2 regions of the Cellulosilyticum sp. genome follow, and region 1 is predicted to be linked to the other one. Evidence: a T-box and tRNA genes for the amino acid it is inferred to sense, from the RefSeq annotation. Region 1 holds a T-box; the other holds one or more tRNA genes.
The links. The T-box of region 1 lies ahead of pheS (phenylalanine--tRNA ligase subunit alpha). A T-box ahead of a tRNA ligase gene usually reads a tRNA of that ligase, here a tRNA-Phe.

Region 1 (5,078 bases):
GTATTAGCCCTAAATACAGATGCCTTTGACTTTGTCTCAGCTGAGCCTACAGGTAGCTTAGATACTAATGGAGAGAAAGCAAGTTTAATAACAAGCTTCCATGAGACCACGGGTCTATTAAATGTGATGTATGCAGATAGTACGCAAAAAGGGGAAAACTTACTTGCAGAAGATGGGGCATTTATGGCTGTAAAGGTAAAAGCAAAAAAAGATTTTACAGGTGCACCATTCACACTTAAGAAATTAGGCGCTGTAAATGATGTAAGTCTTAATAAATTAGCGATAAGCTTTAAAACGAAATAGTTAAATACAGATTTCACATGTAGATAGATTTCACATGTATAAATTTTAGTTATTCATGATTTTTAGTCATGTGAAATCATTGAGAGAAACCTATGTACCTAGATGTATCTTTCAAGTTTTTAGTTGGTTTCTCTATAACTTAAGATAAGAAAGTATAGGATAGGAAAGTATAAGATAGGAAAGTTTAAGATAGAAGGGGGAATAAGCACAATGAAGCTTATGAAAAAAGTATTGAGCATGACTTTAGGTGGCATGATGGCAGCTGCAACGCTTTTACCAGCAACACCTCTGATGGCAGAGACGACAACGGGCAAAACAGGAGATGACTGGCTCACCACGAAAGGCAGTAAAGTCGTAGATAAAGAGGGGAATGAAGTATGGCTTACAGGCTGTAACTGGTTTGGATTTAACACAGATACACGTATGTTTGATGGAATCTGGTCAGCTAAACTGGATTTAGCACTTAAAGGAATAGCAGATCGTGGTATTAACTTTTTACGTATTCCAGTAACCACACAGCTTCTTATTGAATGGCAAAATGGTACGGGGAAGACACCCAATGTAAATACTTATGTGAATCCAGATTTAGAGGGAATGGATAGTTTACAGCTTTTTGATGAAGTTGTGAGATTATGCAAACAAAATGGTATAAAAATTATGTTGGATATACATAGTGCCTCTTCAGATGGGCAAAGACATTATTATCCACTTTGGTATGGTGAAGGTTATACAATAGAAGATTATCATCAGTCCTTAGAATGGTTCACTGAGCGCTACAAAAATGAAGATACAATTTTAGCTATTGATATTGAAAATGAACCACATGGTAAGCCATGGCATGAAGCACTTTGGGCAAAATGGGATGATTCAGAAGATGATAATAACTGGAAATATGCTGCAGAAGTTGTTGCAACTAAAATTTTAGATATTAACCCAAATCTTCTTATTATGATTGAAGGTGTAGAAGCTTATCCAATGGAGGGTTATGATTACACCACACAAGATGAATATGAGAAACCACATTATTACTATACATGGTGGGGTGGTAACTTAAGAGGTGTTAAGGATTACCCTGTCACACTTGAAGGAGACTATCAAAAACAAATTGTTTACTCACCACATGATTATGGCCCAACTGTTTATATGCAGGACTGGTTCCAAGGTGATTTTACCAAAGAATCTTTATATGAAGACTGCTGGAAAGATAACTGGGCATATATTATGGAAGATGGCACAGCGCCACTTTTAATTGGTGAATGGGGCGGATTCCTAGATGGCGGTAAAAACCAGCAATGGCTTGAAGACCTGAGAGATTATATTGTTGAAAACAAAATTAATCATACCTTCTGGTGCTACAATCCAAACTCAGGAGATACAGGCGGGCTTGTAGGCTATGACTTTATGACATGGGATGAAGATAAATATGCACTGCTTAAACCAGCACTATGGCAAAATGAAGCCGGCAAGTTTATCGGCCTTGACCATGAGGTGCCACTTGGGGCCAATGGTATTACTGTAAGTGAATACTATGGTACAACCAGTGGCGGCGGTGAAGAAGGCGGCGATGACAGCGGTGAGACACAAGATGTTGTTAAGGGTGATGTGAATAAAGATGGTAAGATTAATTCTACTGATTATGCCGTTTTATACCGCTATGTAGCAAATCATGAAGGCACACTTGATGAAAAGGCGCTTAAAAATGCAGATGTAGATGGCAGTGGCATTGTAGATGAAAAAGATGTAAGTCTTATTAAAGACTATGTTTTAGGGAATATTGATGCATTTTAAGCTTGACAAAATAACAAGGTAGGGTAAAATAGTACTATATTGTCAAAATAGAAAAGCAATGAAAATGCATAGTAAAAATTAAGTACCCTATCAGAGAAAAGTACCATTGGCTGGAAGTACTTTAGGCAAGGCTTGGTTTTGAATTTCACATTGGAGCTTTATCCTTAAAATTAAATTTGTTAAGAGTAGAGGATAACGGTGGCTACGTTAGAGCTGTTGAGTGCTTATGAGTTTTTAGGAGTTTAGTGCCTAAATCTTGTGAGAATCAGGGTGGTATCGCGGAGTATATAAGCTTCGTCCCTTTTGTGAGGGACGAAGCTTTTTTTATAGAGTAGTAAAGTACAATTTTTAACTTTCCTACTCCCGAGAACGTGGCGCTAGCCACTTTCTTATTACCATACAATTATAAAAGTGCAATAAATGAAGGTGGCAGTGCCACTTACCTAAGAAAGGAGCTTTAAGAAATGAAAGATAAATTAGAGATGATCAAACACAGTGCTATTGCAAGCATTGAGACAGCAGATACTCTTAATACATTAGAAGAGCTTAGAGTACAATACCTTGGTAAAAAAGGTGAGCTTACAGCAGTACTTCGTAACATGAAGGACTTAAGTAATGAAGAAAGACCTATCATTGGTCAAATGGCAAATGAGGTAAGAGAAACAATTGAAAAAACACTTGCAGCTAAAAAAGTAGCTTTAGAAGAAGCTGAGCAAAACAAAAAACTTCAAGAAGAAGTTTTAGATATTACAATGCCAGGTAAAACATTAAAAGTAGGACATATGCACCCACTTCAAAAAACATTAGAAGAAGTACAAAATATTTTCATTGGTATGGGATATGAAATCGTAGAAGGCCGTGAAATTGAAACAGCTTACTACAACTTTGATGCCCTTAACTTAGGAGAAGAGCATCCAGCACGTGATGAACAAGATACTTTCTACTTCAATAGCAATCTTGTACTTCGTACAGCAACATCACCAGTACAAGTACACACTATGGAATCAGAAAAACTTCCTATTCGTATGATTGCACCAGGACGTGTTTACCGTTCTGATGAAGTAGATGCAACACACTCACCAATCTTCAACCAAATTGAAGGGCTTGTAATTGATAAAGATATTACATTTGGTGACCTTAAAGGGGTTCTTGCAGAATTTGCAAAGGCTTTATTTGGTGACAAAGCACAAGTTAAATTCAGACCACACTACTTCCCATTCACAGAACCAAGTGCAGAAGTTGACGTATCTTGCTTCGTATGTGGCGGCGAAGGCTGTAATGTTTGTAAAGGTTCTGGTTGGATTGAAATCCTTGGCTGTGGTATGGTACATCCAAAGGTACTTGAGATGGCAGGCATTGACCCAACAGTATATCAAGGCTTTGCATTTGGTGTAGGTCTTGAACGTATTGCCATGATTAAATATGGCATCAATGACTTAAGATTATTCTACGAAAACGATATTCGTTTCTTATCACAATTTTAGGAAGTAGGAAGGAGAAAATATAATGAACGTACCTATGTCATGGCTTAAACAATATGTAGATATAGATGTGGACATTAATGCATTCGTAGATGCAATGACAATGTCTGGATCAAAAGTAGAAGCAGTAGAAGAAAGCGGAAAAGAAATTACAAAAGTAGTTTCAGGTAAAATTGTAAGCGTTATGCAACACCCAAATGCAGATAAACTTCGCATTATGCAAGTAGATGTAAATGGTGAGAGAGAGCTTCAAATCGTAACAGCTGCTACAAATGTTAACGAAGGGGATATTGTACCTGTTTCTTTAGACGGTGCAACACTTGCTGGAGGACTTAAAATCAAAGCTGGTAAATTAAGAGGGGAACTTTCTGAAGGGATGTTCTGTTCTGTAGAAGAACTTGGTTTTTCAGAAGAAGATATCGAAGATGCACCACATGACGGTGTTTACATTTTCCCTAAAGATATGCCACTTGGTGTAGATGTTAAACCATACTTCGGACTTGGTGAACAAGTAGTAGAATATGAAATCACATCTAACCGTGCAGACTGCTTCAGTATTTTAGGTATTGCAAGAGAAGCAGCAGCTACATTCGGTAAAGAATTCAAATTCCCAGAAATCACTGTCGAAGAAGTAGCTGGAAATGCTGAAGAAATGGCAACAGTAACAATTCACAATGAAGAACTTTGCCCACGTTATGCTGCAAGAATCATCAAAAATGTAAAGGTTGGTCCATCACCAAAATGGCTTAAAGACCGCCTTATGTCAGCTGGTCTTCGCCCAATCAATAACATTGTAGATATCACAAACTATATGTTACTTGAATTTGGTCAACCAATGCATGCTTTTGACTATGACAAACTTGCAGGTCACAACATTCATGTAAGAAATGCTAAAGAAGGTGAAAAATTCGTTACTTTATTTGAAGATGAAGTAACACTTGATTCTTCTATGCTTGTTATCGCTGATGATGAAAAAGCAGTAGCACTTGCAGGTGTAATGGGCGGCGACAATTCAAAAGTAACAGAAGAAACGACAACTATCCTCTTTGAATGTGCTAACTTCAATGGATACAATGTACGTCAGACTTCTAAAAAATTAAACCTTAGAAGTGATTCTTCTACAAAATATACAAAAGGACTTGATCCAAACAATATTACACTTGCATTAGAAAGAGCTGCACAGCTTATTAATATGACAGGTAGCGGTGAAGTTGTAAGTGGTAAAATCGATGTTTACCCAGTTAAACGCACACCTATTACAATTCCATATGATGTAGAATGGATTAACAACTTCTTAGGGACAAACCTTACAGAAGAAGAAATGATTAACTACTTCATCTCTATTGAATTCATACCAGATCAAGCTGCAAAAACAGTGACAATTCCTACATTCAGAACAGATGTAACAATGATGGCTGACCTTGCAGAAGAAGTAGCTAGACTTTATGGTTATGATAAAATCGTGCCAACACTCGAAAGAGCAGAGCCAACTCGTGGAGCTAAAAC
Region 2 (5,078 bases), on a different contig from region 1:
CATATACTCCGTACGAAATTCCATTCTAAATTCCTCCCATAGTCTAACTTTTCCTAGGTGACTATTGCGCCACTAATGGTATTTTATCATAAAATTATACAATTTCAATTATATTTTTATGTTTTTTTAAAAAAAATTAAATTTAATTGTTATTTTATAATTTAGGAAAAGCATTTTTCACTATTTTCTGATAATTATCATTGCCTCTATTGGCAAGTTTTCATACATCCATTTGGCATCTATTTCCTCTAAAATGATGTTGTTCCTATCTGTTCTTGCACCAATTGTATTACCACTACAGTTTTTAATCTGCCAACTATCATCTCGAATAACACCTTGAAAACCAAACTGATTGCTAATAGGCAACCAATAATTCGCACCTTCTTCATGCTTATCATCTTCATACACTTCTTCTTTTCCTTGTAAATAGTAAGTACCTATAGTTGGTTCAAATTGATCTTTTCCTACAGAACAGCTCATCTCACGAATAAGCTTTTCTCCTTTATATACTTTAATTACACTTGGTGTGCCAATTGTCATTTCTAACCATATACGATTATTAGTCAAAGTCGTACTTGTAAAACGTATATATTTCACATCGCTCTTCTCCCCACTAGCTGCTTGCACCTGAAAAGCTACATCATATGCTGTATCCGGTTTTAATAACTGACTTAATACAAACGTTGCATGATAAGAATCTGTTAACTTACCTGTAATTTTATTCTCTCCTAGTTGCATAATTGCTTTTACAACAGGTTTATCTGTTGTAATCGTTATACGTGGATATAAACCAATCCATTTATCTTGATCTTTAGGATACGTACTTATAATCTGAGGTTTTACATCTGTTTTTAAGGTTACATATTGTGTTGTTTCTAAGAAGTTACCACTTTTAGATGGCATCCCTTTTTTAAAAGCAATCTTATATTCTTTATTATTTTCTAAGACTTGATTTGGCGTAAATATAAAGCGTGTTGTATCTGTTTTCACCTTGCCATCCTCATCAGTTCGTTCTGCTGGTGTAATTGTAAAAGGTGTATCACTTTGTATATATTTTGAAATTTTATTCAAGTTCATCGGTGTATTAAATTGCACTAGAAAACTATTATTACTTGCAATTAACAACTCCGTTGTAGGTGTAATAATCTGCACAGGTGCTTTAAATTGTACAGGTATATGGGCTGTCTTCGTAATCCACTCATAATTACTATTTGCCTTTTGAATATGTATTTTTACTTTTTGCCCACAAATTTGGTTTTTTTCCTTTACTTTTAAAGATAATACACTTTTATTCAGCCACTCATAGGTATAATCAAAATTTGTCTCTGTAGGAAATTCACTTTCAATACGAATATACTTTTCAATATCCGTCCTCTCCATGGGGACTAAAAAGTTCACTGTAATCTCTGCATACTGATCATTTACCTCTACCCAGGTTAAGCAAAAGCTTCTCATGCACCACAAAAATATGAGTACACTCAAAATCCCTATTGTTAAAAACTTTAACTGTTTAGTACCTTTCATTTTATACCTCCATTCAAACCAACTCTTCCTCATATGCTTTCCTAACTTGTCTACAAAATATATATGAATGTAATAGGACAAACATACCACCTTTTTGAATTTTAAACATAAAAATACCCATGTACCTTTTTTGAAGTACATGGGTATTTTTATACACTAAAAAATGCCCAGAGCCGGAATCGAACCAGCGACACGAGGATTTTCAGTCCTCTGCCTACCGACTGAGCTATCTGGGCAAAAAGTTAAAATACTTAATCTAAATTTAGTGGAGGGAGAAGGATTCGAACCTTCGAAGCGTGTCGCAACAGATTTACAGTCTGCCCCCTTTGGCCACTCGGGAATCCCTCCAAAATCTTTATTTAATTCTTTATTATCATACCAAAGTATAATTATTATGTCAATACTGCTTTAATTAAAAAGCTATTAAATTTTATTAATATATAGTATAATAGTGTCAAATCATGCTGAAAAGGATGGGGAATTTATGAAAATATTAGTTGTATCAGATATTGAAAGTAATTATATCTGGGATTTTTTTGATAAAAATAATTTTAAAGATATAGATTGTGTTATTTCTTGTGGGGATTTGAAATCTAGCTATTTATCCTTTTTAGTGACTATGCTGGCTGTTCCTGTTTTTTATGTTCATGGCAATCATGATAAAAGTTATCGCACGTGTCCTCCTGAGGGGTGTGATTGCATTGAAGACAAAGTTGTTACATTCAAAAATATACGTATTGCTGGCCTTGGTGGTTCGATTGAATACAATGGCGGATTTTATCAATACCCAGAAGCTAAAATGCAAAAAAGGGTGAAAAAACTAATTCGCTGTGCAAAAAAACCTATTGATATTTTTGTTTCACACTCTCCCACCTTTGGTCTAGGCGATGATCCTAGTAGCTTTAGCCATGTTGGTTTCGAATGTTTTCATGATGTTTATGATAAACTTAAGCCAACCTATCATCTCTATGGGCACAATCATTTAACCTACGCTTCTCATGCAAAACGCTCAATTATACATAATGATATCCAGCTTATTAATGGCTACAATTATTATATTTTAGAAATCTAATTACACTATCAACCTACATATATAAAAATAAGATGAGCCTATTGCCAATCAACTTGTGCAATAGCTCATCTTATTTTTATTCTACTTTATAAACTTTAATCATATTGGTCATACCAGATATACCAAGCGGTACACCAGCCGTCATAACAGTTAAATCTCCCTGCTTTAAATATCCTGCATCTACAACACTGGCCAACGCATGACTGCATAACTCTTCTGTTTGTTGCTCTTCATTAATATAAAGTGGTACAACACCCCATGACATACTTAGCTGCCTTACAACTCGCATTTCAGGCGAACATCCCATGATGATACAAGCTGGGCGATACTTAGAAATCATACAAGCTGTACGCCCTGATTTGGTAACAGTAATAATTGCCTTTGCACGAATATCATGAGCTGTCGTACATGTTGCATGACTTATAGCACTTGTAATTGTAGGCGTAGTCACTAATTTTTGCATATTAAATCGCTTAATATAGTCAATATCTTCTTCTGTTTTTTCAGCAATACGCCTCATTGTCTGCAAGCTTTCTACAGGATATAAGCCAGCTGCTGTTTCCCCCGAAAGCATAATAGCACTCGTGCCATCATAAATTGCATTCGCCACATCTGTTGTTTCTGCACGTGTTGGCCTTGGATTTTTCATCATAGAATCTAACATTTGTGTTGCTGTAATAACTTGTTTACCAGCTTCATATACTTTCTTAATAATCATCTTTTGAATAGCAGGAACTGTTTCACTAGGCAGTTCAATCCCCATATCGCCTCTAGCAATCATAATGCCGTCTGCTACATTAATAATCTCATCAATATGTTCTACCCCTGCTGCATTTTCAATCTTAGCAATTACTTTTATATCTTCTCCATGATATTGTCTTAAAAAAGCTTTTACATCTAATATATTTTCCGCACATTGGGTAAACGATGTTGCAATAAAATCAAATTCATTTTGAATAGCAAATAATAAATCCTTCTCATCTTGCTCACTTAAAAACGGTAAATTAAGCTTGGTATAAGGTACATTGATTCCTTTGTGCGGACCAATAACACCATCATTTTTCACTTCACATATAAGTGCTGTATCATGCTTATCTATCACTTCCAATTCTACAAGACCATCATCTATAAGCACCTTTTTTCCTACTTCTAATTCCGCTATCAGCCCACTATAACTCACGGTAGCCCTTTCAGCTGTTCCTATACAAGGCAAAGAAGTCAAAATAAACTGCTGTCCTTTCTTTAACTGTACTTGTGCCTCACTAAACTCACCTAATCTAATTTCTGGTCCCTTTGTATCTAACAGCGCGGCTACTGGTTTATGATATTTTTCTCTAATCTCTTTTAACATACTAAATCGCCCTAAATGTTCCTTATGTGTCCCATGAGAAAAATTAAAACGTGCTACATTCATTCCATTTTGAATAAGTGATTCTAAGACATCCCCTTTATCTGTAGCTGGTCCTAATGTACAAATAATCTTTGTTTTAAGCATATAAATTTCCCCTTTTAAAATAATTATCTTAATACATTAATATAGTAAATATCTTATTTAAGGGGCCTGCTTCTTTCCATCCTCCTCATGCATATACAGCATTAAAAGCCGTTGTTGTAAGTATGACTTACGATGACACATATAATCATTTTGCCATTTTATAAAATACTTTTCAATTAACCCATTAGTTCTTGAAAAGTCTATCTCTATGCTAGGTACAATTCGTCTTATGCGCTTTACCGATTCGCCTATAATAATCTGAGTAGGCAAAGTCCCTATTTGTTCATTAGCAGCTGAGGGCAAAGTAAGTTGATTATACTTTTCTATCTGAATAGTCACCAAATAGTTCACTACTATTAATAATCCTACTATGAGCACTATACTCACAATCTGACTATGTTTTTTCATGCGCTTACTTTGACTGTTCAATATACTCCCCACCTTATATTCTCCTCAGAGATACCTCTTTTTTATCATATGCATCAAATATTTTATTGACTATTTTTTATTTTCATTTTTATACTACACCATTCCCTGTATTTAAGCAATAGGCATAATTCTTTTTAACTAAAAATACGCCTCTAACCTTTAAGGCTAGAAGCGTATTTTATAGTTTTACTGTATCATTTCAGCAAAGAAATAATTACATTCTTTCGTGGAATGTACGGCTGATAACGTCTAATTGTTGCTCTCTTGTTAATTTAACGAAGTTTACAGCGTATCCTGATACACGGATTGTAAGTTGTGGATATTTTTCTGGGTGATCCATAGCATCTAATAATACATCTTTATGAAGTACGTTTACGTTAATGTGTTGACCTGTTTGTCCAAAGTACCCATCTAAGATACCTACCATGTTAGCAACGCGTTCTTCTTCTGTTTTACCGATTGTTGAAGGTACTACAGAGAATGTGTAAGAGATACCATCATTTGCATCTTCGAATGGAAGTTTAGCAACTGAAGCACATGCAGCAAGTACACCTTTCG

Region 2: it has a tRNA-Phe gene. The T-box ahead of pheS (phenylalanine--tRNA ligase subunit alpha) is inferred to sense a tRNA for this amino acid. The anticodon was not compared.

What each region holds. Positions count from the first base shown of each region.
Region 1 is NZ_CEVXFV010000005.1:34,626-39,703, forward strand. Features, by position in the region: gene AC1VAQ_RS03460 (cellulose binding domain-containing protein) at 1-303, shown strand, start outside; gene AC1VAQ_RS03465 (cellulase family glycosylhydrolase) at 514-2,091, shown strand; T-box leader at 2,141-2,396, shown strand; gene pheS (phenylalanine--tRNA ligase subunit alpha) at 2,556-3,575, shown strand; gene pheT (phenylalanine--tRNA ligase subunit beta) at 3,598-5,078, shown strand, end outside.
Region 2 is NZ_CEVXFV010000003.1:32,780-37,857, forward strand. Features, by position in the region: gene gdhA (NADP-specific glutamate dehydrogenase) at 1-24, opposite strand, end outside; gene AC1VAQ_RS01980 (L,D-transpeptidase family protein) at 181-1,524, opposite strand; tRNA gene AC1VAQ_RS01985 (tRNA-Phe) at 1,689-1,760, opposite strand; tRNA gene AC1VAQ_RS01990 (tRNA-Tyr) at 1,791-1,872, opposite strand; gene AC1VAQ_RS01995 (metallophosphoesterase family protein) at 2,009-2,596, shown strand; gene pyk (pyruvate kinase) at 2,673-4,091, opposite strand; gene AC1VAQ_RS02005 (hypothetical protein) at 4,149-4,532, opposite strand; gene pflB (formate C-acetyltransferase) at 4,735-5,078, opposite strand, start outside.